4 regions of the Streptomyces sp. NPDC058295 genome follow, and region 1 is predicted to be linked to each of the others. Evidence: riboswitches for the same ligand, from Rfam matches in the RefSeq annotation. Region 1 holds a riboswitch; each other region holds the start of a gene.
The links. Region 1 has a riboswitch for S-adenosylmethionine ahead of ACFVYS_RS20900 (ABC transporter substrate-binding protein). Riboswitches for the same ligand answer to the same signal wherever they lie in the genome.
Positions count from the first base shown of each region.

Region 2: another riboswitch for S-adenosylmethionine. It lies ahead of ACFVYS_RS36700 (aminotransferase class V-fold PLP-dependent enzyme); the one in region 1 lies ahead of ACFVYS_RS20900 (ABC transporter substrate-binding protein).
Region 3: another riboswitch for S-adenosylmethionine. It lies ahead of ACFVYS_RS21770 (amino acid ABC transporter permease); the one in region 1 lies ahead of ACFVYS_RS20900 (ABC transporter substrate-binding protein).
Region 4: another riboswitch for S-adenosylmethionine. It lies ahead of thrC (threonine synthase); the one in region 1 lies ahead of ACFVYS_RS20900 (ABC transporter substrate-binding protein).

Region 1 is NZ_JBHVYO010000018.1:110,360-117,382, forward strand. Features, by position in the region: gene ACFVYS_RS20885 (dipeptide ABC transporter ATP-binding protein) at 1-105, opposite strand, end outside; gene ACFVYS_RS20890 (ABC transporter permease) at 552-1,559, opposite strand; gene ACFVYS_RS20895 (ABC transporter permease) at 1,556-2,515, opposite strand; gene ACFVYS_RS20900 (ABC transporter substrate-binding protein) at 2,524-4,146, opposite strand; gene ACFVYS_RS20905 (putative leader peptide) at 4,352-4,543, opposite strand; SAM riboswitch class IV at 4,503-4,612, opposite strand; gene ACFVYS_RS20910 (SAM-dependent methyltransferase) at 4,763-5,578, opposite strand; gene ACFVYS_RS20915 (kinase) at 5,902-6,435, shown strand; gene ACFVYS_RS20920 (ATP-binding protein) at 6,892-7,023, shown strand, end outside.
Region 2 is NZ_JBHVYO010000052.1:37,128-44,150, forward strand. Features, by position in the region: gene ACFVYS_RS36680 (c-type cytochrome) at 1-481, shown strand, start outside; gene ACFVYS_RS36685 (ubiquinol-cytochrome c reductase iron-sulfur subunit) at 478-1,539, shown strand; gene ACFVYS_RS36690 (cytochrome bc complex cytochrome b subunit) at 1,536-3,182, shown strand; gene trpD (anthranilate phosphoribosyltransferase) at 3,352-4,416, shown strand; SAM riboswitch class IV at 4,496-4,612, shown strand; gene ACFVYS_RS36700 (aminotransferase class V-fold PLP-dependent enzyme) at 4,792-6,153, shown strand; gene ACFVYS_RS36705 (Lrp/AsnC family transcriptional regulator) at 6,186-6,467, opposite strand; gene ACFVYS_RS36710 (rhomboid family intramembrane serine protease) at 6,464-7,023, opposite strand, start outside.
Region 3 is NZ_JBHVYO010000019.1:134,729-141,751, reverse strand. Features, by position in the region: gene ACFVYS_RS21790 (carbohydrate kinase family protein) at 1-328, shown strand, start outside; gene ACFVYS_RS21785 (hypothetical protein) at 412-795, shown strand; gene ACFVYS_RS21780 (DoxX family protein) at 738-1,238, shown strand; gene ACFVYS_RS21775 (glutathione S-transferase C-terminal domain-containing protein) at 1,885-2,781, shown strand; SAM riboswitch class IV at 2,848-2,967, shown strand; gene ACFVYS_RS21770 (amino acid ABC transporter permease) at 3,363-4,343, shown strand; gene ACFVYS_RS21765 (amino acid ABC transporter ATP-binding protein) at 4,340-5,143, shown strand; gene ACFVYS_RS21760 (transporter substrate-binding domain-containing protein) at 5,216-6,238, shown strand; gene ACFVYS_RS21755 (GNAT family N-acetyltransferase) at 6,349-7,023, shown strand, end outside.
Region 4 is NZ_JBHVYO010000006.1:238,596-245,618, forward strand. Features, by position in the region: gene groL (chaperonin GroEL) at 1-1,024, opposite strand, end outside; gene ACFVYS_RS09235 (cold-shock protein) at 1,370-1,576, opposite strand; gene ACFVYS_RS09240 (MoaD/ThiS family protein) at 2,030-2,305, opposite strand; gene thrC (threonine synthase) at 2,424-3,722, opposite strand; SAM riboswitch class I at 3,741-3,906, opposite strand; gene ACFVYS_RS09250 (glucosyl-3-phosphoglycerate synthase) at 4,077-5,021, shown strand; gene ACFVYS_RS09255 (trehalose-6-phosphate synthase) at 5,138-6,550, shown strand; gene otsB (trehalose-phosphatase) at 6,538-7,023, opposite strand, start outside.

The DNA.
Region 1 (7,023 bases):
CGCGGTGACCTGCCCCGGCCATACGTCGAGGTCCACGCCCCGCACGGCGTGCACGGTCCCGCCACGCGTGCGGTACGACACGGACAGGCCCCGCACTTCCAGCAGCGCGGGCTCGTCCGCCGAAGCGGCGTCGGTCGAGGCCTTGCCGACGGCGGCCTTGTCGGCGGCGGCTTCGTCGGTTGCGGACCCCACCGTCGTGACCCTGTCGGTGGCGGCCTTGTAGGGAGCGGGCTTGTAGGTGGCGGCCTCGGCCGTCGTGGCCTTGTCTGTCGCGGTTCCGTCGGTTGTGGTCTCGGCCGTCACGGTCTCGGCCGTCACGGTCTCGGCCGTCGCGGCCTCGTCTGTCGCGGTTCTGTGGGCTGCGGTCCCGGCCGTCGCGGTCTCGTCCGGCGTGGCCCTGTCCGTCGTGGGGAGACCGGTCGCGCGGAGGCCGGACGCGGCATGGTCGGGCACGGTCTGGTCGGTCGCGGACTCGTGGGTCACGGACTCGTGGGTCACGGTTTCTTCCGTCACGGGTACGTCCGTCTCGGGTTCGTTCGTCGTGGGGCCGGTCATCGCCGGCGGGACCATTCGCCGTCCAGCGCCCGCGCGATGCGGTTGGTGGCGAGGCCCGTCGCCGCGATCGCCAGTCCGGGCAGCGCGGTGAGCCACCAGGCGTTGGCCAGGTAGTTGCGCCCGTCGGAGATCAACGTGCCCCATTCCGGCGCCGGTGGGGGCGCCCCGTAGCCGAGGAAGCTGAGCGAGGACACGGCGAGGATGGCGGCGCCGAACTCGAGGGTGGCGAGCACGATCACCGGGCCCGCCGCGTTGGGCAGGACGTGCCGGCCCAGCACCGAGTACCAGCGGGCCCCGCAGGAGCGCGACGCCTCGACGAAGACCGCCTGCCGCACCCGCAGTACCTCCGCGCGGGTCACCCGGGCGAAGCCGGCCACGCTGGCGATGCCGACCGCGACGGCCACCTTCACCGTTCCGTAGCCCAGTGCGGTGACCAGGGCCAGGGACAGGAACAGCGACGGGATCGACAGCAGTACGTCGACTAAGCGCATCAGCACGTCCTCGACCCAGCGGCCGACGAACCCGGCGACCAGGCCGATGAGGCCGCCGACCACGAACGCGAACCCCACCGCGATCAGGGTCGCCTTCAGCGACAGCTGGGCACCGTGCACCACCCGCGAGAACACGTCACGTCCCAGCTCGTCGGTGCCGAACCAGTGCCCGCCGCCGGGGCTCCGGAAGTTCTCCGCGGGCACCCCGTGCAGCGGGTCCTGTGAGGTGAACAGCCCTGGCCAGAAGGCGGCCAGCACCACCAGCACCAGCACCAGGACCGAGGCCAGCAGCCCGGGCCGGCGCAGCAGGAACACCAGGAACCGCCGCGGTCCGACACCGCGTCCGGCACTCGCGGGGCCCGGGTCGGCCCCCGGATCCACCGGCCGGGCCAGGCGGGCCGCGGCTTCGACCGGTCCGACCGGTCCGACCTCTTCGGTAGTTCCTGCCGTCCCTCCCGTTTCGGCGGTTCCGGCGGTTCCGGCGGTGACACCGTCGGCAAGTGTCCGGCTCATGCGGGACGCACCTTCCTGGTCGCCGCCACCACGATCCGCGGGTCGAGCAGCGGGTAGACGAGATCGACGATCAGATTGGCCGCCACGAAGATCAGCGCCCCGAACACCACGACCCCCTGGACCAGCGGGATGTCCTGGACCGTGACCGCGGCGGCGGTCACGCGGCCCAGACCGTCGCGGGAGAACACCGTCTCGACGACGACCGAACCGGCGATCAGCTGGCCGGCCAGCAGTCCGACGACCGTCAGCGCCGGCAGCGAGGCGTTGCGCAGCGCGTGCCGCAGATGAATGCGCAGCCGGCCGGCGCCCTTGGCCCGGGCGGTCTCCACATAGGCCTGGTCCAGCGCCGTGAGCAGGCTCTTGGCCAGCACCTGCGCCACCAGGGCGCCGGTCGGGATCGCCAGCGTGACCGCGGGCAGCACCAGGCCCCGCAGCCCGTCGTTGCCGAACGCGGGGAACAGTCTCGTCCGGAAGGAGAACAGCTCGACGAGGACCAGCCCGACCCAGAACGTCGGCACCGAGACCCCCAGCGGCGGCAGTGACAGCAGCAGCTGCCGCAACCAGCGCCGGGTGGTGTAGGTCGCGAGCACCGCGAGCCCGCCGCCGAGGAACACCGCGAGGAGCAGTGCCGCCCCGGTCAGCTGGAGGGTCTGCGGCAGCGCGTCGGCCAGCGTCGAGGTCACCGGTCGGCCGGTGGACACCGAGTCGCCGAAGTCGCCGCGCACCGCCCTGCCGAGATAGTCGGCGTACTGCGCGAGAATCGGCTTGTCGAAGCCGTACTCGTGCCGCAGTGCCGCGAGTTGGGCCGGATCGACCTGCCCGGTGTCCGCTCCCGCGCCGGCCATCGCCGAGACGGGATCACCGGGCAGGTAGTCCAGTACGAGGAAGGACACCGTGTAGGCCGCCCAGAGCACGCCGAGGGCCTGCGCGAGTCGTTTGACCACATAGAGACGCATGCCGGCGGCTATCCGATCCAGGTGTCGTGCAGCTGGATCCGGCTGGAGGCCTCGAAGTCGAGGTGGTGCACCTTCTTCGCGACCCCGAGCTGGGTCTGGAGCTCCACCACGGGTACGACGTAGGCGTTCTGCACGATCAACTGCTGTGCCTGGGTGACGAGTTGCTTGCGCTTCGCCGCGTCGGTCGTCGCGGCCTGCCGGGTCAGCGCGGTGTCCAGCGGGCCGGCCGGCAGGTGGTAGAAGTTGGCCAGCCGGGTGGAGTACGAGCTGCGCAGGATGTCCGGGTCGGCGCGGGTCACGTTGCCCCACACCGCGTCGAAGTCACCGGACTGAAGGGTCGGGGAGAACTGGGCGATCTGGAGCTGCTTGAGCACCACCTCGACACCGACGGCCTTGAGCTGCTGCTGGATCAGTTCCAGCGCGGGCTGGGTGGTGGCCGCGTTGGCGAACCACTTGACGGTCAGGCTCAGCTTCTTGCCGTCCTTGACCCGGACGCCGTCGCCGCCCGCCCGCCAACCGGCCGAGTCCAGCAGGGACTTCGCCTTGGCCGCGTCGAAGGTCAGGTCGGAGCCGAGATCGGTGTAGTCCGGTGTGGTGTGGGCCAGGATGCTGGTCGCCGGCTCGGTGCCGGTCGGGAACACGGCGTCGACGATCTGCTGCCGGTCGATGGCGAACAGGATCGCCTGGCGTACCTTCGCGTCCTTGAAGAGCGGCCGGGAGTTGTTGAGCCCGAGGTTGAACACCACACCCGGGTTGGCCCGTTGCTGGAGGTTCACCGCGCCGCCGCCCAGCGCCGCCTCGTTGGCCCTGCCGACGCTGCCGATCGCGTCTACCTGGCCGGACTGGAGGCTGCCGGTGCGCACGCCCGCCTCGGGCACCACCTTGAACACCAGCTTGTCCAGGTATGCCTCGCCCTGCTTGGTCCACAGCGAGGAACCCCAGGCGTACTTGGCGCGCTTGGCCAGGGTGATCGACTGGTTCTGCACATAGCCGTTCAGCACGAACGGCCCGGAGCCGACCACTCCCTTGCTGCACTTCTCCTGCGGGCTCCTGCGCACGCTCGCCGACGACTCGATCCCCAGCGAGTGCGTGGCGGTGGCCTGGAGGAACTGCGCGTTGGGCTGCTTGAACTTCACCCGGACCGTGAGCGGGCCCACGGCGGTGGTGCTCTCCACGCCGCTCAGGTACCCCTGGGCGAGGGTGCCGAGGGCGCCGAGCTTCGGAACCGCGTCGAAGTTGTCCTTGACCACCTGCGCGGTGAGCGGTGTCCCGTCGCTGAAGGTCACCCCTGATCTCAGGTGGAACGTGAACGTCGTGGTGTCCGGGCTGATGTCCCAGCTCTTCGCGAGCCACGGCACGATCTTGCCGGTCTTGGGGTCCTGGTCGGTGAGGGAGTCCACGACCTGACGCAGTGAGTAGATGGTGTCGTTGCTGCCCACCTGCTGCGGATCCACGCAGCCGGCGTCGGAACCCACCGCGAAGGTCAGGGTGCCGCCCGACTTCGGGCTGCCGCCCTCGCCGCTCGAGCTGCCGCTGCCGCCCGACGAGCAGGCGCCGAGCAGCAGGCTGCCGGTCACGAGTGCGGCGAGCGCCGCCCATCGGGGGGTACGGGAATCCGGATGCGCTGTCACGGGATGGTTCTCCTACTCCAAGGTCACCGCGCACAGGCCGGTGCGGAACGCGGCCATGGCGATGCGCGGAGGGTGCCTGCCCCGCACGGGCCGGCACTGCTCAGAACTGTTCAGGGGAAGGGGACGTCGACGACCGGGTCGATGGCGACGTCGATGACGGCGTGACCGCGCGGTGGGCGAGGGTCAGCCTGCGGGGTGGGCGTGATCAGCCCTGACACAGACAGCTGGCGGAGCGCTGCAGGTCGATGTGGCGTCGGCGCGAGAATCCGGAGAACAGTGCCGCGGTCGCGATCGAGGCACTCAGGTTGCCGCTGTGCCGCACGCTGGTCCTCCCCGTCTCAGGCCCCTGGACCGGGGCCACGCGCTTGCGGGGTCGGTGACCCCGCCGGGCTTTCACCTGGAGCACCCCACCGCGGAGGAGGGTTGCCGGTCAGCTAGCCAGGGCTTGATGCTGACACTCAATGCCGGGGTCGATCTTACGGAGTACTGACATTATCCGTCAATATCGGTAGGAGAGTTGAACGGCTCCGCCGCACCGGCTTGGACGGCGGGTGTGGCGGAGCGGCGTCAGCGCGCGTCGGCCGCCCGTCCGGTGCGGAGGGCGGCGGCGCGGGTGCTACGGCTTGCGGGCGAGGCCGCCGTGTTCGCCGATCACGTCCGGGGCGGGGGAGGTGGCCTCCGGGCGCCAGAGGGGGACCGAGACGACTCCGGGCTCCAGGAGCTCCAGTCCGTCGAAGTACGCCGTGATCTCGTCGACGGAGCGCAGGTTGTACGGGACGGCGCCGCTCTCGTTGTACGCGTCCTGGGCCTCTTCGAAGACCGGGTCGATGCCCCGCGAACCGTCGTTGACGGAGAGGTAGCTGCCGGACGGCAGTGCCGCCATCAGGCTGGTGACGATGGAGCGGGCCTGGTCGTGGTCGGCGACGTGGCCCAGGATGTTGCTGAGGATGAGCGCGGTGGGACGGCTGAAGTCCAGCGTCTCCGCGGCGCTCGCCAGGATGCGCTCCGGGTCCAGCACGTTGGCGTCGACGTAGGAGGTCGCGCCCTCCGGGGTGGAGTAGAGCAGGGCGCGGGCGTGGGCCAGGACCAGCGGGTCGTTGTCGACGTAGACGATCCGCGTCTCGGGGGCGAGGCGCTGGGCGACCTCATGGGTGTTCTCGGCGGTCGGCAGGCCGGTTCCGACGTCCAGGAACTGCCGTATGCCCGCCTCGGAGACCAGGTACGTGATGTTGCGGCGCAGGAACGCGCGGCTGCTGCGCGCGATGGTGACGATGCCGGGGAACACGGCGGTGTAGGCGTCGCCGGCCTGCTCGTCGACGGGGTAGTTGTCCTTCCCGCCCAGCCAGTAGTTCCAGATGCGGGCCGAGTGCGGCACCGAGGTGTCGATCTTCTGAGGTGCCGCTGAACCGGGCGTGGTCACATGGTCGGTCATGAGGGGTGTCCGTCTTTCGGCCGAGGCGTGGGCAGTTCGAGCCACAACTTACGTCCCAACGACCCTGGTACGTACACCCGTTCACATTTTCGCTCGGTTCGAACGGTGCTCACGCGAAAACGAGCCGGCTTCACACCTGGCTGCCGGCCGGTCCGGCCGCGCCGTCGGACACACCGCCCGTACCTCTCCCGGGCCCCTCAACTCGCCCTGTGCACGAGTGAATCGAGACCGCCGAATCCTTCCTCCGACTGGCCCCGCCACCGCGCGGAACCGGGAGCGACGCGCGCGCCGATGTCGGCCGGGCCGGTAGCGTGAGCCCCGTGATGGTGGGCACCCCAGAGACCCGGTTGATCGTCCTGCGCGGCAACAGCGCTTCGGGCAAGTCGGCGGTGGCGGCCGGTCTCCGCGAGAGGTTCGGCCGGGGCCTGGCCCTGGTCGGGCAGGACAACCTCCGCCGGATCGTGCTGCGCGAGCACGACCGGCCCGGCGCGGCGAACATCGGGCTGATCGAGGCCGTCGCCCGTTATGCCCTGGACGCCGGCTACCACGTCGTCCTCGAAGGCATCCTCTACGCCGACCGGTACGGGCCCATGCTCGGACGACTGCGCAGGGAGCACCGAGGTCCGACCCACGGCTACTACCTTCATGTGCCGCTCGCCGAAACCCTGGTGCGTCACGCCACGAAGCCGATCGCCCACGAGGTCGGCGAGGCGGATCTGTGTGCCTGGTACCGGGAGCTCGATCTGCTGCCGGGCGCCGTCGAGACCGTCATCGGCGCCGACAGCACGCTCCCGCAGACCGTCGAGCGCATTCTGCTCGACACCGGCCTGGACCGGCTTCCCGCCCGGGAACACTGACACCGGGGCCGGTCCCGCACCGGGTCCGACCGGTGCCGTCGAAGCCACCCGCGTTCAGGCGCCGCTCCTGGAGTCGCCTTCGAGGATCACGCGCAGCACCGTGGGTGTCACCGGTGCTGCCCGTGCCCGAACGGCCTTCGCTCACGCCCTGCCTCCTGAGGGGGTGTCACCGCCGCAAGTCCGACGGCGACTTGCCGCAGCAACGTGACGGGTACCGGCTCGCTGAAATTGTCAGGCAGTCGGTTGCAGCTTGAACTTCGTTGCGAGCATAGTTACTTGAGTGAAGCGTGCTGCCGAACTCGAGCGTTCCCCAGCCGACCCCTGCCACCCCCACAGGAGTTGGATCGCTCGGGCGGTCGCGGTACCGGGCCCGTACGGAACACCCCCTCCTCGTAGGTCCGTTGCTCACCATTCCCCGCCTCTGGCTGCTGCCGCCCCCCACGGAAGGCGACCACCGTGTCCCCCCACACGACGTCCTCACCCCGGCCCTTGGACACCTGGAGCCCCGATCGGACGCACTGGATCGAACTCCCGGCACACCGCTCCAGCGTCTCGGTGGCCCGCCGTGCCATGAGCGCGCGACTGGCC
Region 2 (7,023 bases), on a different contig from region 1:
CACGCAGGCCGAGATCGACCAGCTCGCCGCGTTCATCTCCTCCCTGGGCGCCGGCCCGTCCGTCCCGACCGACGCCGAGTACGGCCCGGAGGGTGCGGACATCGCCAAGGGTGGCGAGCTGTTCCGCACCAACTGCGCGCAGTGCCACAACTTCACCGGCAAGGGCGGTGCCCTCACCAAGGGCAAGTACGCTCCGACCCTCGAGGGCGTGGACCCGAAGCACATCTACGAGGCCATGCAGACCGGCCCGCAGAACATGCCTTCCTTCCCCGACACCACCCTGTCGGAGCAGAACAAGAAGGACATCATCGCGTACCTGCACGCGGTCAACAGCGACGAGACGAACAACCCCGGTGGTCTGGAGCTGGGCGGCCTCGGGCCGGTCAGTGAGGGCCTGTTCGCGTGGATCTTCGGTCTCGGTGCCCTGATCGCGGTAGCCGTCTGGGTCGCCGCTCGGACCGCAAAGGCCAAGAAGTCATGAGTAGCCAAGACATTCCAGAAGAGAACCTGCCCGCTGAGCAGGGCCACGCGCACGGCAGCGCCGTAGGCGTCGCGGACGAGCAGAACCCGTTCGCGGACCCGGGGCTGCCGCCTCACGAGCATCGCATCCAGGACATCGACGAGCGGGCCGCCAAGCGGTCCGAGCGTGCGGTCGCCTTCCTGTTCACGCTGTCGATGCTCGCCACGGTCGGTTTCATCGCCTCGTACGTGGCGATCCCGGCCGACAAGTCGATCTTCGTGTTCCCGATCGGCCACCTCAGCGCGCTGAACTTCGCGCTGGGTCTGACGCTGGGCACGGCGCTGTTCACCATCGGCGCCGGCGCGGTCCACTGGGCCCGCACCCTGATGTCCGACGTGGAGGTCGCCGACGAGCGGCACGCGATCGCCGCGCCCCCCGAGGTCCGTGCGAAGGTTCACGCGGACTTCAAGCAGGGTGCCAAGGAGTCCGCGCTCGGCCGTCGCAAGCTGATCCGCAACACGATGTTCGGCGCGCTCACCCTCGTGCCGCTGTCCGGTGTCGTGCTGCTGCGCGACCTCGGCCCGCTGCCCGAGGACAAGCTGCGTCACACGCTGTGGGCCAAGGGCAAGCTGCTCGTCAACATGAACACGAACGAGCCGCTGCGTCCCTCGGACGTCGCCGTCGGTTCGCTCACCTTCGCCAAGCCCGAGGGCCTGGAGGAGCACGACGAGGAGTTCCAGAACGAGATCGCCAAGGCGGCCCTGATGATCGTCCGGCTCCAGCCGGACAACATCAAGGACAAGCAGGAACTCGACTGGTCCTACCAGGGCATCGTGGCGTACTCGAAGATCTGCACCCACGTCGGTTGCCCGATCTCGCTGTACGAGCAGCAGACGCACCACGTGCTGTGCCCCTGCCACCAGTCCACCTTCGACCTCTCCGACGGTGCCCGAGTGATCTTCGGTCCCGCCGGCCACGCCCTGCCGCAGCTGCGCATCGGTGTGAACGACGAGGGCTATCTCGAGGCGCTCGGCGACTTCGAAGAGCCCGTCGGTCCTGCTTTCTGGGAGCGCGGATGAGCACGAACGAGAAGACCGAGAGCACCGAAGCCCGCGACCGCGGGAAGGCTCCGGCGGGCGAGCGGATCGCCGACTGGGCCGACGGCCGGCTGGGGATCTACTCCCTGGCCAAGGCCAACATGCGCAAGATCTTCCCCGACCACTGGTCGTTCATGCTGGGTGAGATCTGCCTCTACAGCTTCATCATCATCATCCTCACGGGTGTGTACCTGACGCTGTTCTTCCACCCGTCGATGAACGAGGTGGAGTACCACGGCAGCTACGTCCCGCTCCAGGGACAGCTGATGTCCGAGGCGTTCAGCTCGACCCTGCACATCTCCTTCGACGTGCGCGGCGGTCTGCTCATCCGGCAGATCCACCACTGGGCGGCGCTGATCTTCCTCGCCGGCATGTTCGTGCACATGATGCGGGTGTTCTTCACGGGCGCGTTCCGCAAGCCGCGTGAGATCAACTGGCTGTTCGGCTTCCTGCTGTTCGTCCTCGGCATGTTCACCGGTTTCACCGGTTACTCGCTCCCGGACGACCTGCTCTCCGGCACCGGTGTCCGCTTCACCCAGGGCGCGATCCTGTCGATGCCGATCGTCGGCACGTACATCTCGATGTTCCTGTTCGGCGGGGAGTTCCCGGGCCACGACTTCGTGGCGCGGTTCTACTCGATCCACATCCTGCTGCTGCCGGGCATCATGCTCGGGCTGGTGGTCGGCCACCTGATCCTGGTCTTCTACCACAAGCACACGCAGTTCGCGGGCCCCGGAAAGAGCAACAAGAACGTCGTCGGCATGCCGCTGCTGCCGGTGTACATGGCCAAGGCCGGAGGCTTCTTCTTCCTGGTTTTCGGTGTCATCGGGGTCATCGCGGGCATCGCGCAGATCAACCCGATCTGGGCCATGGGCCCCTACCGTCCGGACCAGGTGTCCACCGGCGCCCAGCCCGACTGGTACATGGGCTTCGCCGAGGGTCTGATCCGCTTCATGCCGGGCTGGGAGATCAACATCTGGGGCCACACCCTGGTCCTGGGTGTGTTCATCCCGCTGGTCCTGTTCGGTGTGCTGCTCGCGATTCTCGCGCTCTACCCCTTCATCGAGTCGTGGGTCACGGGCGACAAGCGCGAGCACCACATCCTGGACCGCCCGCGCAACGCCCCGACGCGCACCGCGCTGGGTGTCGCCTGGGTCACGATGTACATGATCATGCTGGTCGGCGGTGGCAACGACCTCTGGGCCACCCACCTCCACCTGTCGATCAACGCGATCACCTGGTTCGTCCGGATCTTCTTCATCGCCGGACCGGTCATCGCGTACATCGTCACCAAGCGGATCTGCCTCGGCCTCCAGCGCCGGGACCGGGACAAGGTGCTGCACGGTCGCGAGACCGGCACCATCAAGCGCCTGCCGCACGGTGAGTTCATCGAGATCCACGAGCCGCTCAGCCAGGAGCAGCTGCACACCCTCACGGCGCACGAGCAGTACGAGCCGGCCGCGATCGGCGCCGCCGTCGACGAGAACGGCGTCGAGCGCAAGGTGAAGGGCAAGGAGAAGCTCCGCGCCAAGATCAGCGGGGCGTACTTCGGTGAGGACCAGCAGATTCCGAAGGCCACCGTCGAGGAGTACAAGGAGATCACGAGCGGCCACGGCCACCACTGATCGCTGAGGCGTCGCCACGCCGCAGGAAAGGGCCCCGTCCGGTCTTCGGACGGGGCCCTTTGCCGTGCCCACGGGCTGGATAGGGTGGGGTGCACCTTGTCACGAGGCGCACGACGGCACACGACGTCCGACGTACCCGACGAACACGACGACACACGCAGGAGCGGCTATGAGCGCTGTGACCCCCGCTGGAGGCGACACCGCGGCGGGCCGTTCCTGGCCCGAGGTACTGAACGGTCTGCTGTACGGCCGCGACCAGGACGCCGACGCCACGTTCTGGGCGCTGGACCGGATCATGCGCGGCGAGGCGACCGACGCGCAGATCGCCGGGTTCGTGGTGGCGCTGCGGGCCAAGGGCGAGACCGTCGCAGAGATCAACGGGCTCGTCCGGGCGATGTACGAGCACGCCAACCTGATCGAGGTGCCCGGCCGGACCGTCGACATCGTCGGCACCGGAGGGGACGGCGCGAAGACGGTCAACATCTCCACGATGTCGGCGATCGTCGTGGCCGGCTCGGGTGCCACGGTCGTCAAGCACGGCAACCGGGCGGCGTCCTCCGCGTCCGGCGCCTCCGACGTCCTGGAGAAGCTCGGCGTCAATCTGGAGCTGACCCCGCGGCGGGTGGCCGAGGTGGCCCAGGAGGCCGGGATCACCTTCTGCTTCGCGATCAAGTTCCATCCGGCGCTGCGTCATGTGGGCGCCGCGCGCGGCCAGTTGGGCATCCGCACGGTGTTCAACGTGCTCGGCCCGCTGACCAACCCCGCCAAGGTGCGGGCCCAGGCGGTCGGGGTCGCGGACCCGCGGATGGCGCCGGTCGTCGCGGGCGTCTTCGCCGAGCGCGGCAACTCGTCCCTGGTCTTCCGGGGCGACGACGGTCTCGACGAGCTGACCACGACGGCCACGTCCCATGTGTGGGTCGTCCGCGACGGCAAGGTCACCGAGGAGACCTTCGACCCGCGTGACGTCGGGCTCGAACTGGTCCCGGTCGAGGCGCTGCGGGGCGGGGACCCGTCGTACAACGCGGAGGTCGCCCGCCGCCTGCTGGAGGGCGAGACGGGCCCGGTGCGGGACGCCGTGCTGCTGAACTCGGCGGCGGCGCTGGTGGCCCTGGAGCCGGGCTCCGGGACCCTTGCCGGGCAACTGCGCGACGGCATGGCCAAGGCGGCCGAGTCGATCGACTCGGGTGCGGCCAAACGGGCGCTGGACCGCTGGGTGGCCGCCACCCAGGCGTGACGGCTCTCCGCTGACCGTCGTCCCGCGATCCGGACACGGGTTGCGGGACGGCGATCACTTCACGTACGTTCCTGTATCAGGTCATGAGTGACAGTCATGAGGCCCCGGCCGACTGTCCGGCAACCCTCCGTCCGTGGCGGGGTGCCCCGGGTGAAGACCAGGTCGTAGGCAGCGAGGTCTACGGCAAGCGCGGACCCCTCGCACTCTTCTGAGTGAGTACCGCCAGGGGTCCTGGTCGTTCGAGGGAGCCTTCCGTGAGCAAGCGAATGCGATAGGGCGTAGAGCCCCGCCTCCGCACACCCCTTTCACTTCCTCCGTGCTAGAGCCATGTCCGCTCGCACGGCGGTTCCCCCTTGCCTCTCACGGGAGTTCGCCATGTCTGTCTCCACCGCTGCCGCCGCCCGTACCGTTTGTGCCCCGCTGCCCGTTCTCGGCCGGGATGTCACCGTCCCGCTCGTGACGGGCGGCGAGGTCACCTACGCGGCGCTCGACTACGCGGCCAGCGCCCCCGCCCTCCAGCGGGTCTGGGACGACGTGGCGGCCTACGCCCCGTACTACGGCAGCGTCCACCGGGGCGCCGGCTACCTCTCGCAGCTGTCCACGGACCTCTTCGAGAACGCCCGCAGGACGGTGACCGAGTTCCTGGACTGCCGCCCCGACGACCAGCTGGTCTTCACCCGCTCGACGACGGACTCCCTCAACCTGCTGGCGCGGGCCCTCCCGGCCGGCTGCCAGGTCTTCGTCTTCGAGACCGAGCACCACGCCTCGCTGCTGCCCTGGCAGGACGCCCGGGTCACCTACCTGGATGCCCCGCGCACCCCGCGCCAGGCCGTCGAGACGCTGGAGCGGGCCCTCGCCGACCGGGACCCCCACGGCCCGGCCCTGGTGTGCGTCACCGGCGCCTCGAACGTCACCGGCGAGCTGTGGCCGGTACGCGAGCTGGCGGCCGCCGCGCACGCCCACGACGCCCGGATCGTCCTGGACGCGGCCCAGCTGGCCCCGCACCACCCGGTCTCCGTGCGGGAGCTCGACGTCGACTGGATCGCCTTCTCCGGTCACAAGCTGTACGCGCCCTTCGGGTCCGGCGTGCTGGCCGGCCGCGCCGACTGGCTGGTGGCGGCCGACCCGTACCTCGCGGGCGGCGGCGCCAGCCGCAAGGTCACGCGGCGCGAGGACGGGGGAGTGGACGTGGAGTGGCACGAGAGCGCCGCCCGCCACGAGGCCGGCTCCCCGAACGTGATCGGCGCCTACTCCATCGCCTCGGCGTGCAAGGCCCTCACCGAGGCGGGCTTCGACAGCCTGGTCGCCCGGGAGGAGTACCTGATCGCGAAGGTGCGGGCCGGTCTGGCCGAGGTCCCGCAGGTGAAGGTGCTGTCCCTGTTCGGCGACGACGCCCCGCGGGTCGGCGTGATCTCCTTCGTCGTCGAGGGCTGGAACAGCTCCCACTTCGCCGCCGCCCTGTCCGCCGAGTACGGCATCGGGGTCCGCGACGGCCTCTTCTGCGCCCACCCCCTGGTCCGTACCCTGCTGGGCAGCGACCCCCGGAACCAGGGCGAGTGCGGCGCCCCCGAGGCGGCTCCCGGCGAGAAGTCGCTCAACGCGATCCGGGTGAGCTTCGGCGCGGGAACCCCGGACGAGCACGTGGAGCGCTTCGTGAGCGCGGTGCGCGAACTGGTGAGCGAGGGCGCGCGGTGGCAGTACCGGACGGAAGACGGCCGCTGCGTGCCCGCGGTCTGAGCGACGGTCCGCCGGGAGGCGGTGTCAGCCGGTCAGGAGTCCAGCCCGATCGCGAACGCCGCCTCCAGGTCGTGCTGCGAGTAGGTGCGGAAGGCGACGTGCGTGTCCGTGCCCTCCACCCCGGGGATCTTGCTGATGCTGCCCGGGATGACCTCCGCCAGGTCCTCGTGCTCCTTCACCCGCACCATGGCGATCAGGTCGTACGTCCCGGTGACGGAGAAGACCTCGCTGACGGAGTCCAGCGAAGCGATCCGCTCCGCGATCTCGGGAATCCGGTCCACGCTGGTCTTGATGAGGACGATCGCGGTGATCACGGCTGGTTCTCTCCCTCGGGAGCCGGAGCTGGGGCGGGCTTCACTCTAGTCGCCCGCCCGTCCCCCACCGCCGCCCTTCCCGGGCCGCCCTTCGGGCGCCCCATTCCGAAACGGGCCCACGCGTAGAGGAGTCCCAGGCCGAAGCCCACCAGGTGCGCCAGATAGGCCACCCCCGGCCCCTGGGCGGCCCGCCCCGCCGCCACCCACTGCAGGGCCGCCCAGAAGGGCAGCACGACCCACGCGGGGAAGCGCAGCGGCAGGAAGAACAGGAACGGCAGGAGACTGGTCACCCGCGCCCGGGGGAACAGATACAGAAACGCGCCGAGGACCGCGGAGATCGCCCCGGAGGCGCCGACCAGGGACTGCGACGACTCGGCGTTGGCGGCGGCGTAGCCCAGCAGGGCCAGGTAGCCGCAGCCGAGGTAGAAGAACGTGAACTCGACGCGGCCCATCCGGTCCTCGGTCATCGTCCCGAAGACGTAGAGGAAGAGCATGTTGCCCAGCAGGTGCACCCAGCTGCCGTGGACGAAGAGGGCCGTGGCCGGGGTCAGGGCGG
Region 3 (7,023 bases), on a different contig from region 1:
CCTGCTGACGGGCGCGCGCAAGCTCCTCGCCGCCGGAGCGGGCGTCGTCGCCGTCACCCGCGGCGGCGACGGCGCGCTCGTGGTGACCGCGGACGGCGCGGAACCGGTCCCCGCCTTCGTGGTCGACGTCGTCGACACCACCGGGTGCGGTGACGCGTTCTCGGCCGGCTATCTGCGGGGCGTGAGCCTGGGCCGTACGCCGAGCGACGCCGCCGTCCTCGGCAGCGCTGCCGCCGCACTCGTCGCGCAGGGGCTCGGCAGCGACCACGGCGACTTCGACCTCGCCGCCGCCGACGCCTTCGCCGCGACGACGAAGTCCCGCACCTGAGGGAGGTCCGGGGTTCGGTCGGGCCTCGCGGCCCGGCGCCCCGGCCGAGGACCCGGGGGCGGTCGTCCGGGAGGCGGGGCCGCGTGCCGTCGCCCTGCGGGCGCCGGCCGCCCCCCTGGCGGCAGCCGCACGGCGGCCGCGGCATCGGCTCGTCCCCGCCCGCGCGCAAGCGGCACCGGGCGGGCCGGCAGGAGGAGTCGACCCGGCTCTCGGCCGGCGTCCCGCTGCTTGTGCATCTCGCTTCCATGTTCACCGGAGCCCCACGGGTGGTACGCCACGAGCAGGCGGGCGCGGGCCACGACACCGGCGACGGCCGTACCGCTCTCGCCCACCACCCGCACGCGCCCATCCTCGTCAAGGAGTGCGCGCCGGGTGTACGGGCGCTGCCGACGGAGAAGAGGACATGGCGATGGGTGAGGCTTCGGACACCGCACTGCTGCTCGTACGGGTCGTGCTCGGTGGGGTGATGCTGGCGCACGGCTGGAACCACTGGCGCGGTGGAGGCGGCATATCCGGCACCGCCGGCTGGTTCGGCGGGCTCGGACTCACCCGCCCGAGACTCCAGGCGTGGCTCAGCGTCCTCACCGAACTCGGCGCGGGCGTCCTGCTGTTGGCGGGCTTCCTGACCTCACTGGCCTGCGCGGCGGTGCTGTCCGTGATGCTGGTGGCGGGCCTGCTCGCACACCGCCGCAACGGCTTTTTCGTGTTCAAGGAGGGCTACGAGTACGTCCTCGTCCTGGGCGTCCTCGCGGTGGCGCTGGGGGCATGGGGCCCGGGGAAGTACGCGGTGGACGAGGCCGCGGACATCGGGGTGACCGGCTGGACGGGCGCCGGTGTGGTGCTCGGGGTGGGTGTCGTCGCGACGGCCGGGCTGCTGGCGGTGTTCTGGCGCCCCCGGCAGGAGAGCTGAGAAGGCGCCTCACGCGCGTCGGGTTCATCGGACCGGGCGGCGGCCAGGGAGCGGCCATGGCCCGCCGGATCGTCGAGGCGGGCTCCGCGACCACCCTGTGCGCCGGACGGCCCGCCGCCCTCGTCTCCTCGCCGCCCTCGCCCCCTTCGTCGGTGCCGCCGCCGAGGCCGTCGGCTCACCCGCCGAACCGGCGGCCGTCAGGGTGGCGAGGGCGCTGCCCGCGTGCGACCGAGCGTCCCCGGGCCGCCCACTCACAGCGGGCCCTCCCGGGGTGGCGCCGGTGCTCCGGTACTCACCTGGTGGACGCCCCCTTGACGGAGGCTCGAGGCGGATCGACACTCGGTTCGGGAATCCTAGTGAACGGGTAGGGAAACAATGGGGCGACTGGAGCCGACCACCGGCCGAGCGGGCCGCACGGCGTGGTCGTCACCCCTTCTCACCTCCCGCCGTCACATCGACCTGAAGCGCGTCTGCAGCGCCATCAGGTTCCAGGACTGAGCCGGGCCCGTCCCCGCGCCGAACCGCACCGGCGGTGTCCCGAGGACGCGGCCGCACCCGGCACGTGCGGACGAGATCCGCACCTCCCTCTTCGACGTCGCATCCGCCGCGCGCACGTCCCTCGTGCGTCCCGCCCCCGGGGAGAGTCATGTCCGTCACACCACTGGCCGCCCACCCGTCCACCCGGCCCGCCGCCGCCTTCCGGGGCCGGATCGGCCGGGACGCGCGCAGCGGCCACTACGCGGTGCCGCGCCGCTACCGCCTCCATCTGGCGGCGGCCGACCCCGACTGTCTGCGCATCGCCGTCACCCACAGCCTCCTCGGCCTGGAAAAGGCCTGCCCGGTCACCTTCCTGCCCGCCGTCCCGGACTGCCCCGACGGAGGCCACTCCGCGCTGCGTCCGCTGTACGACGCCAGCGCGCACCGGTACACCGGACCCGCCCTGGCACCCGTGCTCAGCGACGACTGGTCCGGGCGCATCGTCAGCAGCCACGGCCCCGACATCGCCCGGGACCTGGCCCGTCACTTCGGCGGCGGCCGGCCCACTCTGTACCCGTGCGGCGAGGAGTCGCAGATCGAGGCCGTCGAGCGGATGTGCGCCCAGGGCATCGAGGAGGCCGCGCAGCGCGCCGGAGCGGCCGACGCCGAGGTGGCGGAGCGCACCGCCGCCCTGGACACGCTGCTCACCACGCTCGGGGTGCTGGAGCGAGGGCTCGGTGCCCACGAACACCTGATCGGCGATCAGATCACCGCGGCCGACGTGGAGTTGTGGGTCGCCCTGGTCCAACTCGACACCGTGCACCGCTACCACCTGGACGCGGCCGCCGTGCACCGCATCGCCGACCACCCCGCGCTGTGGGCCTACGCCCGCCGGCTGGCCGCTCACCCGGCCTTCGGCGCCCACCTCGACCTGGACGCCATCGCCCGCCGCCACCACGCCCGTTGCCAGGGCCTGGAGGCCGCCGGCGCCGCCGTCCAGATCCTGGACTGGGAGACCCACGCGGCAGACGGTTCGGCGGTCCGACCGCAGGTCAACCGGCCCTGACCCGGTCCATCCACCGGACCGCCGTTGACATTCGTTCGGGCAACTGTCTTACTTACGGCCCAGAACGGTCATGAGCGTCAGCGACAAGCCCTGGCTAGCTGACCGGCAACCCTCGCTCCGCGGTGGGGTGCCCCAGGTGACGACCGGACCGACGTTTCGGTAATGACGTATCGGTAAGCGCGAGGGCCCCTCAGGGGCCGGAACAGTGATGGTGACGGACATGTACGCAGCTCATCGGACGGCGCCGCGTCGCCCCCGGGGCTGCGTACGGCCGTACCTCGACATCCTCGTCGCCAACCGCGCCGTCGACCTCCTTCGCGTGAACAGCGCACTGTGTACCGCACCGGGCCGTGCCCGCTGTCGGGGCTGAACGAACCCCTCGCACCGCAGCCCCGCCGCCGCGTTCCTGACGAACACCGCCCGAGCGGTGTGCCGTTGTCCGCCCCACCCCGGTCTCCTGTACGCATCCGTGCGCCATGCCCTGTTCGCGCCCTCGGAGCGGTCCCCGCCGCCCGACGCAGCGCGTCCGGCCACGCACGTCCGCCGTGACCCGGGGTGTCCCACTCCCGCCGGAGCCCCTCATGAGTGAACCCCCAGGCGCCGTGACCCTCGCCGAGCCCGCACCCGCCATCGACGTCCCGCCGGAGAAGCTCACCGCCCAGCGCGTGCAGCCGCTGCGCAAGCCCGGCCGCTGGATCGCCACCGCCGTGGCCCTGGTCCTGGTGGCGCAGTTCACGCACGGACTGATCTCCAACCCCTTCTACCAGTGGGACCGCTTCGGCTACTGGTTCCTGCGTCCTGTCATCCTCGACGGACTGCTGATCACCCTGGAAGTCGCCGCCTACAGCGCGGTGTTGGGACTCCTCGGCGGCATCCTGCTCGCCCTTGCCCGGCTGTCCAGGAGCCCGGTGCTGCGCGCGGTCAGCTGGACCTACGTCTGGGCGCTGCGCTCCATCCCGCTGATCGTGGTGCTGCTCTTCCTCTACAACTTCAGCGCCCTGTACCAGACCCTGAGCGTGGGGGTTCCCTTCGGCCCGGCGTTCTTCCGCTTCGACGAGTCCCGGCTGGCCACCGACATGGTGATCGCCGTCGTCGGCCTCAGCCTCAACGAGGCGGCCTACGCCGCCGAAGTGGTCCGCGGCGGCATCCTCTCCGTCGACCAGGGCCAGCACGAGGCGGCCGCCGCCCTCGGGCTGCCCAAGCGCTACCAGTTCTGGAAGATCGTCTTCCCGCAGGCCCTGCGGTCGATCACGCCGAACTACGTCAACCAGCTGATCGGCCTGGTCAAGTCCACCTCGCTGGTCTTCTACGTGTCCCTGCTCGACCTGTTCGGCACCGCGCAGACCATGGGGGCCACCTACCCCGGCGACATCGTGCCGCTGCTGCTGGTCGTCACCGTCTGGTACCTGATCCTGACCAGCCTCGTCTCCGTCGTCCAGTTCTACGTCGAGCGGTACTACGCCCGGGGCGCCACGCGTTCCCTGCCGCCGACGCCGCTCCAGAAACTGCGGACCGGTCTCACCGACCTGCGGGCCCGCATCCGCCGGGAGGCCGCCGTATGACCGCCGAGACCGTGCCGAGCGCCGACACCGCCGGGATCGTGCCCGCCGCCGTCGAGGTGCACGAGGTGCACAAGTGGTACGGCGCCCACCGGGTCCTGGACGGGGTGAGTCTGACCGTGCGGCCCGGCGAGGTCACCGTGATCCTCGGCCCGTCCGGCTCCGGCAAGTCCACCCTGCTGCGGGTCATCAACCACCTGGAGAAGCCCGAGATCGGCTACGTCAGCATCAACGGCGAGCTGATCGGCGTGCGCCGGCACGGCGAGCGGCTGCGCGAGCTGAGCGAACGGGCCATCCTGACCCAGCGCGGCCGGATCGGCTTCGTCTTCCAGAACTTCAACCTCTTCCCGCACCTGACCGTGCTGGACAACGTCGCCGCCGCGCCCACCGCCACCGGGCGACTCGCCAAGGCCGCCGCCCTGGAACTGGCCCGTGAACTCCTGGACCGGGTGGGCCTCGCCGACAAGGCCGGCGCCTATCCCCGGCAGCTGTCCGGCGGCCAGCAGCAGCGCGTCGCCATCGCCCGCGCCCTCGCGCTGCGCCCCGGCGTCATCCTCTTCGACGAGCCCACCTCCGCCCTCGACCCCGAGCTCGTGGGAGAGGTCCTCGCCGTCATCAAGGACCTGGCGACCAGCGGCACCACGCTCGTCATCGTCACCCACGAGGTCGGCTTCGCCCGCGAGGTCGCCGACCGGGTGGTCTTCATCGACGGCGGGAAGATCGTCGAGCAGGGCCCGCCCGGCGAGGTCCTCGACAAACCGCGGCACGAGCGGACCCGGGACTTCCTCAGCAAGGTGCTCTGACACCCACGCGCCCCAGGCTTCCCCCCACGCCACCACCCTCTCGCCCAGTCACATCAGTCACAAAGGATGGCCATGTCTGCCCACTTCACCCGACGCAGCCTGATTCGCGGCATCACCGCGGCGACCGCGGTCGCCACTCTCGCCACCGGGCTCGCCGCCTGCGGTGGTGAGACCGAGGCCGCCACCACGACCGACAGCGCGGCCGGCAGCGTGACCATCGGCCGGGTGTCCAACGGCGCCGCCAAGGAGACCGCCCTGAAGGTCTCCGAGGTCAAGTCCATCAGCGCCGAACTGCCCGACGCGATCAGGAAGAGCGGCAAGCTGAACATCGGCATCGGCGCCCTGCCCTCCGGCTTCGCCCCGCTCGCCTACGTCGGCGACGACCAGAAGACCCTCACCGGTGCCGAGCCCGACCTCGGCCGCCTGGTGGCCGCGGTCCTCGGCCTGAAGTCGGAGACGAAGAACTTCACCTGGGAGAACCTCTTCGTCGGCATCGACAGCGGCAAGGTCGACGTCGGCTTCTCGAACATCACCGACACCGAGGAGCGCAAGAAGAAGTACGAGTTCGCCTCCTACCGCCAGGACAACCTCGGCTGGGAGGTCGAGAAGTCCAGCACGTGGAACTTCGACGGCAACTACGAGAACCTCGCCGGTCTGACCGTCACCGTCGGCTCCGGCACCAACCAGGAGAAGATCCTGCTGGAGTGGAAGAAGAAGCTGGAGTCCGAGGGCAAGAAGCTCACCGTCAAGTACTACCCCGACCGCAACGGCATCTACCTGGCGCTCGCCAGCGGCAAGATCGACGCGTACTTCGGCCCCAACCCCGGCATCGCCTACAACGTCTCCCAGACCGCGGGCAAGGCCAACGCCACCCGCAACGCGGGCACCTTCTCCGGCGCCGGTGAGACGCTCCAGGGCCTGATCGCCGCCACCGCCAAGAAGGACAGCGGTCTCGCCAAGCCGGTCGCGGACGCCATCAACTACCTGATCGAGCACGGTCAGTACGCGAAGTGGCTGGCGGCCTACAACCTCTCCAACGAGGCCGTCGCCAAGTCCGAGGTCAACCCGCCCGGGCTGCCGCTGGACAACTCCTGATCGGACGTCACCACAACTGTGACGTACGCCGGTTGAGTGAGACACGACAGCAACGACAGCAACACGGCAACGACAGCAACACGGCAACGACAGGAAGGGACTCCGTCTCCGTGGCCACCTCGATCGACCTCCGCGGAGGCGGAGCTCCGACCACCACCCGCCCGCACCCCCTCGACAACGCCGTCTGGGCCGCGCTCGACGGCCCGCACGCCCACCTCGCCGACCGGGTCGGCCGCGCCGCCCGCTACCCGGCCGACGTCTACGCCTTCGCCGCCCTCGCCGACCCCGGGGACCCTGCCGCCTGGGCCGACCTGCTCACCCTCGTCGGCCCCGGAACGGCCGTACGCATCAAGCCCGTCGACCGCGTACCCGACGGCTGGGAGGTGACCGGCGGGGGAGAGGGCGTCCAACTCGCCGCCACCGAGGCGTTCCGCACCGAACCCGAACCCGAGGCCGTACGCCTCGGCCCCGACGACGTGCCGGAGATCCTCGACCTCGTCGCCCGCACCCGCCCCGGCCCCTTCCTGCGGCGGACCGTCGAGCTCGGCGCCTACCTCGGCATCCGCCACCGGGGCCGCCTGATCGCCATGGCCGGCGAGAGGCTGCGGCTGCCCGGCTGGACCGAGATCAGCGCTGTCTGCACCCACCCCGACCACCGTGGCAACGGCCTCGCCACCCAGCTGATCCGCGCGGTGGGCGACGGCATCCGCGCGCGCGGCGACACCCCGTTCCTGCACGCCGCCGTCGGCAACACCCCCGCGATCCGCCTCTACGAGTCCCTCGGC
Region 4 (7,023 bases), on a different contig from region 1:
CGGCGACCTGGTCCGAGGAGCCGGCACCGTCGACGATGGTGGTCTCGTCCTTGGTGATGACGACCTTGCGGGCCTTGCCGAGCAGGTCGATGGTCGTGTTCTCGAGCTTGAGACCGACCTCCTCGGAGATGACCTCGCCACCGGTGAGGATGGCGATGTCGTTCAGCATCGCCTTGCGGCGGTCGCCGAAGCCCGGGGCCTTGACCGCGACGGACTTGAAGGTGCCGCGGATCTTGTTGACGACCAGCGTCGACAGGGCCTCGCCCTCGACGTCCTCGGCGATGATCAGCAGCGGCTTGCCGCCCTGCATGACCTTCTCGAGGAGCGGGAGCAGGTCCTTGACGTTCGCGATCTTGGAGTTCGCGATCAGGATGTACGGGTCGTCGAGGACGGCCTCCATACGCTCCATGTCGGTGGCGAAGTACGCCGAGATGTAGCCCTTGTCGAAGCGCATGCCCTCGGTGAGCTCCAGCTCCAGACCGAAGGTCTGGGACTCCTCGACGGTGATGACGCCTTCCTTGCCGACCTTGTCCATCGCCTCGGCGATGAGCTCGCCGATCTGGGTGTCGGCGGCGGAGATGGAGGCCGTGGAAGCGATCTGCTCCTTGGTCTCGACATCCTTGGCCTGCTCGAGCAGGGCACCGGAGACGGCCTCGACGGCCTTCTCGATACCGCGCTTGAGGGCCATCGGGTTGGCGCCGGCGGCTACGTTGCGCAGGCCTTCCTTGACCAGGGCCTGGGCAAGGACGGTCGCGGTGGTCGTACCGTCACCGGCGACGTCGTCCGTCTTCTTGGCGACTTCCTTGACCAGCTCGGCGCCGATCTTCTCGTACGGGTCCTCGAGCTCGATCTCCTTGGCGATGGAAACACCATCGTTGGTGATCGTGGGTGCGCCCCACTTCTTCTCGAGGACGACGTTGCGGCCCTTGGGGCCGAGCGTCACCTTCACGGCGTCCGCGAGCTGGTTCATGCCGCGCTCGAGGCCGCGCCGTGCCTCCTCGTCGAACGCGATGATCTTGGCCATGTGAAGTGGTCCTCCCGGACTGGGGTGGATTGCTCCGGACCGCGCTGGCGCCCGCGACGGACGGCTCGCCGGCCTCGTGGTTCCTTGCCCCACCTGGCCTGCGGGCCTCACCGACCCGGTCCTCGTTGTCACTCTCACCTTCAGAGTGCTAACGCCAATGATTAGCACTCGACCCATGAGAGTGCAAGCGCCTCCACCGGACCCGTGCCCTTCCGGACACCCCTCACGGACGTCCCGCCGACGCCTCGCGGACGCCCCCGGACAGACCGAAGGGCTCGCCCCCCGTGGGAGTGCGAGCCCTTCGTCAGTTGTACAGAAGAACGACGCTTTCAGTCGGCGCGTGCTTCAGCCGGTCGCGAGCCGGACCATGTCCGCCTGCGGCCCCTTCTGACCCTGCGAGATCTCGAAATCGACCCGCTGACCCTCTTCCAGGGTGCGGTAGCCGTCCATCTGAATCGCGCTGTAGTGGACGAAAACATCCGCACCACCGTCGACCGCGATGAAGCCGTACCCCTTCTCCGCGTTGAACCATTTGACGGTGCCCTGAGCCATGCCTAACTCCCCTATTACTGGCCCTTGCACGGACCCACACTTCGCGGACCCGGGTCAGACCTCACCCCCCGGTTGGCTTGGGGGCGTGCGCCGGAACGCGTCGACCGCGGCCGAATGTATCTGTCCAACTGCCCTCTGCAACAGGTCACTTGGACGAGAATTCCGGACGGGCGGGATCCGTAATGTGGCGAGAATTCGCCTGAATTAAGGGCAAGTCGGGCCCTACATATGCCGCAAAAGCCACAAAAGAGGCGCACACATTGGCTGCTTCTTGTCGGGCGCGGGGCAGAAATAAAAGGCTCCGGATCCGGTGATCCGGACCGGGTTCCCCAACTGTACCGCGCTCAACCACACTGAATTGCCCCCTCCGCTTCTATCGCGGAGAGGGCAATTCGATGAACGCTCGGTAATCGCTGTTACCGACGGTTACTACCGATGGGTACTGAACTACGGTCAGCCACCCGCGACGGCCGGGATGATCGAGACGCCGGCGCCCTCCGGCGTGGCCGTCTCCAGACCCTGCTCGAAGCGGACGTCGTCGTCGTTCACGTACACGTTGACGAACCGGCGCAGCTTGCCCTGGTCGTCCAGGACCCGGGCGGCGATGCCGGTGTGGTTCTTCTCCAGGTCCGCGATGACCTCACCGAGGGTCGTGCCCTCGGCCTTCACCTCGGCGGCGCCGCCCGTGTAGGTGCGCAGGATGGTGGGGATGCGGACGGTGACGCTCATGACTTTCGACCTCCGGTCAGGCGGAGCGCCCCAGAGGGGCGCGGGGCTGTCTGGATCGTGCGGCTGCCGGCGCGTGGGCGCGACCGGCCCCACGGCCCGCAGACGAACAACAAATCTCTCAGCCGAGACCCGCGTCCCGGAACGACTCCAGGGTCGGGCGAATGGTCGCGGTCAGGCCGGCGTCGGCCACCGCGTCCAGCGTCTTCAGACCGTCGCCCGTGTTCAGCACGACGGTGGTGAGCGTCGGGTCGAGCAGACCGCTCTCGATCAGCTTGCGCGTCACGCCCACCGTCACACCACCGGCGGTCTCCGCGAAGATGCCCTCGGTCCGCGCCAGCAGCTTGATCGCGTCGACGATCTGCTCGTCGTTCACGTCCTCCACCGCGCCGCCGGTGCGCCGCGCGATGTCGAGGACGTACGGACCGTCCGCCGGGTTGCCGATGGCCAGCGACTTGGCGATGGTCTTCGGCTTCTGGGGGCGGACCACGTCGTGCCCGGCCTTGTAGGCCACGGACACCGGGGAGCAGCCCTCGGCCTGCGCGCCGAAGATCTTGTACGGCCTGTCCTCGACCAGCCCGAGGTTGATCAGCTCCTGGAGGCCCTTGTCGATCTTCGTGAGCTGGGAGCCGGAGGCGATCGGCACGACCAGCTGGTCCGGCAGCCGCCAGCCGAGCTGCTCGCAGATCTCGTACGCCAGCGTCTTGGAACCCTCGGCGTAGTACGGCCGCAGGTTGACGTTGACGAAGCCCCAGCCCTCGCCCGCCGAGTCGCCGATGAGCTCGGAGCAGAAGCGGTTGACGTCGTCGTAGTTGCCCTCGATGCCGACGAGTTCGCCGCCGTAGATCGCGGCCATGACGACCTTGCCCTGCTCCAGGTCGTGCGGGATGAACACGCAGGACCGGAAGCCCGCCCGGGCGGCGGCGGCGCCGACGGCACCGGCCAGGTTGCCCGTGGAGGAGCAGGAGAGCGTGGTGAAGCCGAACGCGCGGGCGGCCTCGATGGCCTGGGCGACGACCCGGTCCTTGAAGGAGTGCGTCGGGTTGCCGGAGTCGTCCTTGACGAAGAGCTTGCCGGCGTCGACGCCCAGTTCACGGGCGAGGTTGTCGGCCTGGACGAGCTTGGTCCAACCGGGGTTGATGTTCGGCTTGTCGGCCACGTCCGCGGGGACGGGCAGCAGCGGCGCGTAGCGCCAGATGTTCGCGGGCCCCGCCTCGATGCGCTTGCGGAGCTCCTCCGTGTCGTAGGAGGAGAAGTCGTAGGCGATCTCGAGCGGGCCGAAACACTCCTCGCAGGCGAAGAGCGGGCCGAGGGGCACGCGGTGGCCGCACTCGCGGCAGCTCAACGCGGCGGCCGGACCGAGATCGACAGCAGAGGACGTCGTAGAGTCGGTGGTGCTTGCAACAGTCTGCGCAGCCATGTGAGGCGAGGCCCTTTCTCCTCATCTTCCTCACGACGCATCTCGCCGTGAGACGGATTTGGCACCTTCCCGAGCCGGGAGCCTCGCGAAGCGATCACCACGTGGATCAGTGATCGTTACGAGACCGGCTGGAGGGTTGCCGGGGCTTCATCGGGCCGTATCCCTCTGCCCCTCTGGATGAGCGGTATGAAGTTGTGAACGGGGGGCGACCTCGGACATGCGATGGTCATCCGCGTTGTTCAAGACTGTAACCGAAGGCCAGGACAGTTGAGATAGTCGTCCGAACCGCGAGATGGATCACACGGTCACCTTCCGTGCACCCGGTGTGATCACGACAGTGAGGAGCCGCAGACTGTGCTTCGAGAAACTGAGCGCTGGCTGGCCACCCGCTCCTGGTCCGCGTCCGATCGTCCGCTCCACCGGATCCTGGCCGCGAAGCGCGCCACGAACCAGTCGGTGTCCGTCGTCCTGCCCGCGCTGAACGAGGAGGAGACGGTCGGTGACATCGTCGCGGTCATCCGGCACGACCTCATGCACCAGGTCCCGCTCGTCGACGAGATCGTCGTCGTCGACTCGGGATCGACCGACCGTACGTCCGAGGTGGCCGCGGCGGCCGGCGCGCGGGTCGTCCACCGGGACGACATCCTGCCGCGGATACCGGCCGTGCCCGGCAAGGGTGAGGTCCTGTGGCGCTCCCTGCTGGTCACCACCGGGGACATCGTCTGTTTCATCGACGCGGATCTGAGGGAGTTCTCCTCGGACTTCGTCTCGGGGATCGTCGGCCCGCTGCTCACCGACCCCGGGGTGGATCTGGTCAAGGGCATGTACGACCGTCCGCTGGGCGGCGCGGCCGGCCAGGGCGGCAGGGTCACCGAGCTGATGGCCCGACCGCTGCTGAACATGCACTGGCCGCAGCTGGCCGGGTTCGTGCAGCCGCTCGGCGGCGAGTACGCGGCCCGCCGCGGCCTGCTGGAGCAGCTGCCCTTCCCCGTCGGCTACGGCGTGGAGCTGGGCATGCTGGTGGACGCCCTGCACCTGGTGGGCCTGGACGCCCTCGCCCAGGTCGACATCGGTGTGCGCAAGCACCGTCACCAGGACGGGCAGGCGCTGGGCCGGATGGCGGCGGCGATCTACCGCACCGCCCAGCTCCGGCTGGCCCGCGGGCACCTGATCCGCCCGTCCCTCACCCAGTTCGAACGGAGCACGGACGGCTTCGAGCCGCGCACGTACTCCGTGGACACCGAGGAACGGCCGCCGATGGCGGAGATCGCGGAGTACGCGACCCGCAAGGTCGCGTGACCGCGGGACGGGCCGTATACGGCATGGCGCCGACAGCGGCGACACGGCCGGACACGGCCCGTCCACGCAGCGCGACCGTACGTTTGAGCGTTTCCCGACCGGGCTAGGTTGGGCATATGGCTTCCACGCACGACACTGCCGCCCGGGCCGCCGAGGTGCTGGTCGCGTCCAATCGCGGTCCGGTCTCCTACGAGTTGCGCGAGGACGGCTCGCTGCACGCGAAACGCGGCGGCGGCGGGCTGGTCTCCGGCCTGTCGGCCATCGGACCCGAGGCGGGCGCCCTCTGGGTGTGCTCGGCGCTCTCCGACGGCGACCGGGAGGCGGTCCGGCGCGGCGTCGGCGAGGAGGGCGTGCGCATGCTCGCCGTTCCGGCCGACGTGCACACCGACGCGTACAACGGCATCGCCAACTCCGTGCTGTGGTTCCTCCACCACCTGCTCTACCAGACACCGCTGGAGCCCGCCTTCGACGCGGAGTTCCGCCGCCAGTGGGCATCGTACGAGGCCTACAACCGGGCGTTCGCGGAGGCGCTGGCCGAGGAGGCGGCGGACGGCGCGGCGGTCCTCGTCCAGGACTACCACCTGTGTCTGGTGCCGGGAATGCTGCGTGAGCTGCGCCCCGACCTGCGCATCGGCCACTTCTCGCACACGCCGTGGGCGCCGGTGGACTACTTCGCGCTGCTGCCGGGGGACATCCGCGAGCAGCTGCTGCACGGCATGCTGGGCGCGGACCGCCTGGGCTTCCTCACCCGGCGCTGGGCGGACGCGTTCACCGCGTGCTGTGCGGAGTTCGCCGGCGGTCCCGGCAAGACGCGGATCGGCGTGCACGGTCTCGGCGCGGACGCCGACTTCCTGCGCGAGCGCTCGCACCGGCCGGACGTCGACGAGCGCATGGCGGCGCTGCGCGCGGAGATCGGCGAGGGCCGCAAGACGATCGTCCGCGTCGACCGCACCGAGCTGTCCAAGAACATCGTGCGCGGGCTGCTGGCCTACCGGCAGCTGCTCGACGACCACCCGGAGTGGCGCGAGCGGGTCGTCCACGTGGCCTTCGCCTACCCCTCCCGCCAGGACCTCGCCGTCTACCGCGACTACATGGCCGAGGTGCGGCGCCTGTCCGAGGAGATCAACGACGCCTACGGCACGCCCGGCTGGACCCCGGTCCTGCTCAACCTCAAGGACGACTTCGCCCGCTCCCTCGCCGCCTACCGGCTGGCCGACGTGGCCATGGTGAACCCGATCCGCGACGGCATGAACCTGGTCGCCAAGGAGGTCCCGGTCGTCTCCGACGAGGGCTGCGCGCTGGTCCTGTCCCGGGAGGCGGGGGCCTACTGGGAGCTGGGCGAGGACGCGATCACGGTGAACCCGTACGACATCCTGGAGACCGCCCGCGCCCTGCACGAGGGGCTGACCATGAAGCCGGAGGAGCGGGCCGAGCGCACGAAGCGGCTGTCCGCGGCGGCGACCGCGCTTCCCCCGGCCCGGTGGTTCCTGGACCAGCTGAACGCCCTGCGGGAGATTCAGCCGAGCTGAGCGGCCAGCTCCCGCAGCAGCCGTACGACGCCGGCGGGCCCGTCGACGACGAGGTCCGCGCGCTCCGCGAGTTCGCCGACCTCGGTGCTGCCGCTGCACACCAGCAGCCCGGGTACGCCGTCCGCGCGGAGCTTCTCCACGGCGGCGAAGGCGGGCAGGTCGCCGAGGTCGTCACCGGCGTAGAGGACGGACCGCGCGCCGGTCTCGCGGACGTGTTCCAGCAGGGCGACGCCCTTGTCCGTGCCCGGCGGGCGCAGCTCCAGGACCATCCGGCCGGGTTCGACGATCAGACCGTGCCGGGTGGCGAGGTCGGTGAGCGGGGCCCGCAGCGCTTCGAAGGCGGCCTGCGGGTCGTCGGCGCGGCGGGTGTGGACGGCGACGGCCCGGCCGCCCTTCTCCTCGACCGAGACGCCCGGCCGGTCCCCGGCGGCGGCCAGGACCCGCGGGAGTTCCGCGCGGACGGCGGCCACTCC